Linked DNA regions of Zymomonas mobilis subsp. pomaceae ATCC 29192. The main gene of each other region encodes a partner of the protein of the gene in region 2 in a complex. Links are inferred from orthologs where the notes say so. Each region holds a gene or a part of one and is shown on either strand. Other genes may lie near its edges. The genes, in order: tsaD and tsaE.

Region 1 (3,321 bases), 1.2 Mb from region 2 along the record:
TGAGAAAATCCGGCATCAACAGCCGCTTGCGCCGTCGTTTTGCCTACGGCGTAAAGCGGATAATTGACTAATTTTTGTAATTCAGCGCCGCCATGATAAATAGCTTGAGCACTCGTGACCATGACAGCTTCATAAGAAGCCGGAGAGGGTAATGCCCATGAAAGGGGAATGGCCTCCGCTAAAGGTGTTTTAGTCACACGCCATCCAGCAGCAATCGCCTGTTTTGCGGTTCTACTAGCACCCGGTTCCGGACGTAGAATCAACAAATGGCGGGAAGATGCCTGATAATCCGTATCTATCCTTGTAAATGGCATAAAAATAAATCTTAAAATGGACGCTAAGGCAGAACCTTATCCCGTAAAGGAAACATCAACCTTAAATAACGATTTTAATTCAGGAGGCGCCTGATTTAACAGTAAGGTCCCGACATCAAAAGCATCAGAGGGCTGAAGAATAAATTTATCAATAGCAGTCGAAAGCTGACCATCGGCTGTATAAAGACAAGCTCGCAAACGAATCCCATTTTCTTTTACTTCAGCAAAAGCGGCAATCGGTGAATGACAATCCGCATTAAGTCGCATCAGTAATTGTCTTTCGGTATCCACAGCCCTATGGGTGGGCTGATGATCTATAGCAGCTATTATCGACCATGCCGCCGAATTGGCCAAAGCTTCTATACCAATAGCGCCTTGCCCAGCAGCAGGCAGCATTTCACTTAAAGGAATCGTGTAACCAATATCACCTTTTCCGAGTCGGATCAGACCGGCAGCGGCTAGAAGGGTGGCATCGAAGGCTTTATCTTCAAGCTTTTGGAGGCGGGTCGCAACATTGCCTCTTAATAATTTTATCTGAATATCAGAACGACGATGTCTAATCTGTGCCGCACGTCTAGGCGAAGCCGTACCGACACAAGCCCCTAAGGGTAGGGTTTCAAGAGAAGGCGCACCGATCAGTCGATCGTGAACATCGGCTCGGGCAAGCATCGCGGCAATTGAAATATGATCAGGTCGAAAGGTTTCGACATCTTTCATCGAATGAACCGCAGCATCAATCTCACCCGCGGTCAAAGCCGTATCCAGTTCCTTCGTCCAAAGCGATTTGCCCCCTATATCGGCTAAAGCCTGATGACGGTTTTTATCGCCCGATGTACGAATAGGCACGATAATAACAGCTTCCTCTGACCAGCCATGTGCACTGCATAAAGCAGTCGCCACTATTCGGGCTTGAATAAGAGCCAAAGGAGAACCACGAGATCCGAGACGAAAAGGAAATTGCATGATAGTTGCTCTACCGTCCCTTATGATGGCAGAAAAGCCCCCTATGGCATTAGTTTTAGGTCTTGAGTCGAGTTGCGACGAAACAGCAGTCGCTTTGGTTGATAATAATGGTAATATTATTTCCCATCATTTGGCAACCCAAGAAATATTGCATCGCCCTTATGGCGGCGTCGTTCCTGAAATTGCAGCGCGGGCCCATGTTGAACGCCTGGAGCCCCTTATAAGAAAGGTTTTAAACGAATCAGATAAAAATCTGACAGATATAGATGCGATTGCTGCTACTGCAGGCCCGGGTCTTATCGGTGGTGTGATGGTGGGGTTAGTAACGGGAAAAGCGCTATCGCTGGCTTGTAACAAACCTTTAATCGCCGTAAATCATCTTGAAGGTCACGCTTTAACGCCTAGATTAGCAAACCAATCACTCAATTTTCCCTATCTCCTGTTGCTGATTTCTGGTGGTCATTGTCAAATTTTGTTAGTGCAAAATGTGGGTGTCTATCGTCGCCTCGCGACAACTATTGATGATGCGGGTGGGGAAGCCTTTGACAAAACTGCCAAAATTTTAGGGCTTGGGTTTCCGGGTGGGCCAGCTGTTGAACAGGAAGCGCTTAAAGGCGATCCCCATGCAGTACCCTTACCTCGTCCTTTGATTCATAGTCAGGAGCCTCATTTTTCTTTTGCAGGTTTGAAAACGGCTGTCTTACGTGCACATCAATCCGGTCAATATAAACGCGCTGATATAGCGGCCTCTTTTCAGCAGGCTGTTATCGATTGTCTCGTTAATCGTAGCCAAAAAGCACTCAAAAAAATCGAAGGTGAAGGCATCTCGGTTAATGCGTTTGTCATTGCGGGAGGTATGGCGGCGAATACAGCGATTAGACCAGCGCTTATAAAATTAGCAGAAGAGCATCATTTACCGCTTGTCGCCCCCCCGCCTTGGTTATGCACGGATAATGGCGCTATGATTGCATGGGCCGGTCTTGAACGCTTTCGTTTAGGAATGATAGACGGTCTGGATATTCCAGCAAAAGCCCGTTGGCCTTTGGATCCTTATGCAGAAAAAGCTCGTGGTGCTGGAGTAAAAGCGTAAAATGTCTTCTGAAAAAAAACGAGAAGAAGCCAAAATATTTCCTCATATCGGTATCCTTGGTACGGGCGCATGGGGAACGGCTTTGGCAATGGTAGCAAGCCATAATGGACCTGCAACCTTATGGGGAAGACGCCACAATGTTGTCTGTGCTATCAATGAAAGACACATAAATCCCGATTATTTACCCGATATTTCCTTACCAAAATCGCTTCATGCGACCGATAAACTTGAAGATCTCAAAAATGTTTCGGCTTTTTTAGTGGCTATTCCAGCACAGAAAATGCGTTCTGTACTGAATTTATTACCTGACGATGATCGCCCTTTAATTCTGTGTGCGAAAGGAATTGAAGCGCATTCAGGGCTATTAATGTCACAGTTAGCGGCAGAAATTTTCCCCAATAGACCTATCGGTTTGTTATCGGGCCCTACTTTTGCCAGTGAAGTAGCGCGTAATCTACCGACAGCGGTTACTTTAGCCGCAAAAGAAGCCTCGATTCGGTATGGTTTAATGGAGCGTTTAGCAATCCCAACCTTCAGGCCCTATGCGTCATGTGACGTCATTGGCGCTGACGTTGGCGGTGCTATCAAGAATGTATTAGCGATAGCCTGCGGGGTAGTTGCGGGCGCAGAACTGGGCCATAATGCCCGTGCCGCTATTATTAGCCGTGGTTTCGCCGAGATGACTCGGCTTGGGATAGCCTTAGGGGCAAAACAAGAAACTCTGACAGGCCTATCAGGTTTGGGGGATTTGGTTTTGACCTGTTCTTCTGATTTGTCTCGCAATTTTACATTCGGTAAAAAATTAGGACAGGGATACAGTTTTGAAGAACAACAAAAAATTAAAGCTGTAACCACAGAAGGTGTTTTTACAGCACCTGTTTTAGAGCGGCTTGCCGCCCGACTCAAAGTAGAGATGCCCCTTATTTCAGCGATTTGCGCCTTAATCAGGGGAGA
Region 2 (3,181 bases):
ACAATTAACCCACTTTCTAACACCGATATTACGCGTAACAAACGCGCTGAAACAGGCGATCCCGTAATGGCACCGGCTGCAATAACAGGTCCTTTAGGTGGTTGTTTTTGCCAACGTTCAGTCAAGCGATCTAATAGCTTATTTCGCCGATCCTGCATTTCAATTTGACCAGTATTAGCCAGTTCTTGAGGCCAGTCGGTAATAATACATTCTAATAAATTTAAAGATGACTGCCAGTGCTTTGCTAACTCTTCTTCGGCCAAAGGATCAATCAAGGTGGATAAAGCTGCGGGATCAATTTCTGCGGCAATCAATTGATCTAAGGTCAAGCCTAAGTCTTCAGCCAAGCGATGGGATTCAGAAGGAGAAATCTCTTTCCCCTGCTGCTTCATTGCTTTTTTAACAAGACGGGTCAGGCGGAAATGCCGATCTAAGGGTGTAATCGCCGGAGGAAACGGATCAGTAAGGTCAACAGGATCTAAAAATGCACCCAAACGCTCATCTAAAAACGGATCACCCACAGGCACCATCCGCGGCAAGAGTAAACCGGAAGAAGATCGGCGGACAAAGGCTTCGGTAATCGCCCGTACTGAACGATTGTTGGGTAACAAGATCAAGCCACGTGCTAATTCCATCGGTTTATAACGGTCGATAAGACCCGCTACCAGAGAATCTGCAAAAGCCTGATGAAAGGGAATCGTAAAAATTCGGGATATATCCGCCATGATTGATTAACCACGTCTCAAGATATTGTCCGTTATCTTGACTGCCTTTGGCGTACTGACGTCAAACCAAACACCATCATGGACAAGACCATAGAGCCGACCACGCGCAATAGCCTGATCACGGATAAGTTTACTGCGAAAAGGGCCATCTGGTGTATTGTCTAAAAAACGTTTGGACATAAGTTGAATACCACTGAATACGAAAGGCGCTACACGACCTTCTACCCGTGATTTAATCTGCCCTGTACCATTCATGTGAAAATCCCCCTGTCCGGAATAGCAACAGGCATGAGAAAGCGGCACAAGTAATAATAAAGCATCCATCAGATTATCATCCCAATGACGAGTCAGAAGATCGATGGAGTTGGCTGTGCCGTCTAACCAGAAATTATCACTACTTATGACTAGAAATAAATCCTCTTTCACAAGCGGTAAAGCTTGTTTTATGCCGCCGCCCGTTTCGAGAGGTTGTTCTTTTTCACGTGAAATCTGGAGATCAAAATCTTTAGCAGAATGCGCAAGATGGGCTTCTAGTTGATCACTCATATAATGCGTATTGACGATAACATGTTTAATCCCGCTTTCTTTTAAATGGGATAACGCATGATCAATCAATGGCTTTCCGCCGACTTCAACCAAAGGTTTAGGGCGGGTCGCGGTCAAGGGACGCATCCGTTTACCAAAACCTGCCGCCAAAATGATCGCTGTTTTAATTAAAGTCTGTGGGTTTTGTGCTTCGTTCACGACCGACATTGAAGAATTATTCATTATTTCACTCCTGCCCCTGCTCTATGAAACTGTCAGGCTTCTAGCAAAGGGGCGATAATCAGAAAATCATTTCATTTAAATTATAAAGGTGGCCATCTTTTTTCCCAGTCATGGGGGGCCTGCCATGTCAGGCGGCGCATATTATTTTCCAGAATATCGAAATGTAACCGTAAACTTTGGGGCCATAAGTGTTCGAGCGTATCTCCTAACCTTTCCGGCCATTCAATAAGCAAGATGCCCTCCATACCAAACTCATCGAGCCCTAATTCTCGAATATCTGCTGCATTATCCAAACGGTATAAATCAACATGGGCTACAGGTAGGATGATTTCCGGCGGTTCATAGGCAATCATCAAAGCAAAACTGGGAGAAGGGGCTTCTTCTTCCAAACCTAATTCAGCCAATACACCTCGGGCTAGACTGGTTTTCCCAGATCCTAAATCGCCTGATAGGGTAATAACATCACCGATTTTCAATTGTTGCCCGAGATAATGTCCAACCTGTTCTGTCTCAACAGCATCTTTCAAAATTATTTCCTGTTCGATCATATCCTCATTTATCCGATAAAAATGCTACCGATTTTTTACAAAACAGGCACGTGGCGTGGCAACGTAATAATAAAATGTGTTTTCTGATTCTCAGTAGAATCAATTCTAATGGTGCCACCATGTAAGGCGATAAAGCGTCTTATAAGGGGAATTGCAATGGCAGCGCTGCCTCTTCCATCATGGACGGCTTGCCCATAGGCAGAAAAATGGTCAGAAAGCTTTATACCTATATCCTGATCCCCAGAGGCAAAAACGTCTTCTTTATTCGGCATATAAAAAACATCCCCTTCGTCGATAATCATTATCGTCACTTTTTCAGCCTCTCCCGATGCTTTAAAAATAACTGTTCCACCGCGGGGATTTCTTGCCAAAGCTATTAAAAGCATATGGGTAATCGTTCGCTGCAAACGTTTAGGGTCGCTTTCAATTTCGCCTAGATTATCATCAATAACAATTTCAAGGGTGACACCTAATTCAGAAGCCCGTTCTGAGACCTCTTTTCCCAAATTAGCTAACAGAGGTTTTAAAATTAAGTTTTGCTGGTTTAATTCTAGATTACCCGATTCCAAGAGGGTCAGATCTAAAATATCATCGATTAAGGCGCTGAGACGAGCGACTGCATCCAAGATGGCGGTAACATAATCTGTCGCTGTCTTAGAAAGATCGCCACAGTAGCCTTGCGCTAACATTTCGGCAAAACCGCTGATGGAAGTTAAGGGCGTTCTTAATTCATAACTCATATTGGCAACGAAATCGGTCTTAAGGCGATCGGCGGCTTCTAACGCTTCATTCCGATCACGCAAGGCGCGTTCTATATGCCAACTATCTGTTACATCCAGCATAGTAAATAGAACATTACCATCAGGAAGAGGAACGGTCGAAAAGTTAAAATATTGCCCATCGGCAAAAGATAAATGGCCATGATTAGACTGGCGTTCAACCGTCGTCATGCGGATAGCTTCGCTGATTTTTATAGGCTGATTTTTATCTGTCAGACGCGCACTTATAAGCTTAGCAAGTTCATCAACGCGCGGATGAAGAGATAAAAGCTTTTCATCAATTTGCCAAACATCGGTAAAACGGGTGTTCCACAGATTAAGCCGCCCATCCGATGAAAAGACACTAATCGCTTCAAATAAT

What was found.
Region 1: the proteins of tsaE (region 2) and tsaD are in contact, whole or in part, in a crystal structure (PDB 6N9A), measured with the Thermotoga maritima proteins. The link is inferred for Zymomonas mobilis subsp. pomaceae ATCC 29192 from one-to-one orthologs. Residues at the interface, in WP_004082108.1 of Thermotoga maritima: Leu37, Gly38, Lys46, Lys57, Val59, Lys60, Ser61, Thr63, Phe64, Thr65, Leu66, Met67, Val69, Pro71, Tyr82, Arg83, Leu84, Asp86, Asp88, Phe89, Asp93, Ile128, Asp130, Glu131, Arg134; in WP_004082750.1 of Thermotoga maritima: Cys10, Asp11, Arg49, His50, Leu82, Gly84, Gly135, Gly136, Glu154, Thr155, Leu156, Asp157, Asp158, Ser159, Glu162, Asp165, Lys166, Arg169, Leu170, Tyr175, Lys213, Thr214, Leu217, Tyr218, Gln221, Arg222, Asn324.

Annotation. Positions count from the first base shown.
Region 1 is NC_015709.1:1,426,201-1,429,521, reverse strand. What follows is about bases 328-3,321. They hold tsaD (tRNA (adenosine(37)-N6)-threonylcarbamoyltransferase complex transferase subunit TsaD), read left to right. Parts: upstream 328-1,275; coding sequence 1,276-2,367; downstream 2,368-3,321. Other genes in these bases: ZYMOP_RS06245 (NAD(P)H-dependent glycerol-3-phosphate dehydrogenase), read left to right, coding at 2,369-3,321; hemC (hydroxymethylbilane synthase), read right to left, coding at 351-1,277. In the rest of the region: ZYMOP_RS06260 (uroporphyrinogen-III synthase), read right to left, coding at 1-314.
Region 2 is NC_015709.1:215,755-218,935, reverse strand. What follows is about bases 308-3,161. They hold tsaE (tRNA (adenosine(37)-N6)-threonylcarbamoyltransferase complex ATPase subunit type 1 TsaE), read right to left. Parts: upstream 2,042-3,161; coding sequence 1,574-2,041; downstream 308-1,573. Other genes in these bases: ZYMOP_RS00965 (sensor histidine kinase), read right to left, coding at 2,077-3,161; ZYMOP_RS00975 (nucleotidyltransferase family protein), read right to left, coding at 732-1,493; addB (double-strand break repair protein AddB), read right to left, coding at 308-725. In the rest of the region: more of addB, read right to left, coding at 1-307; more of ZYMOP_RS00965, read right to left, coding at 3,162-3,181. UniProt on the Escherichia coli protein: Required for the formation of a threonylcarbamoyl group on adenosine at position 37 (t(6)A37) in tRNAs that read codons beginning with adenine.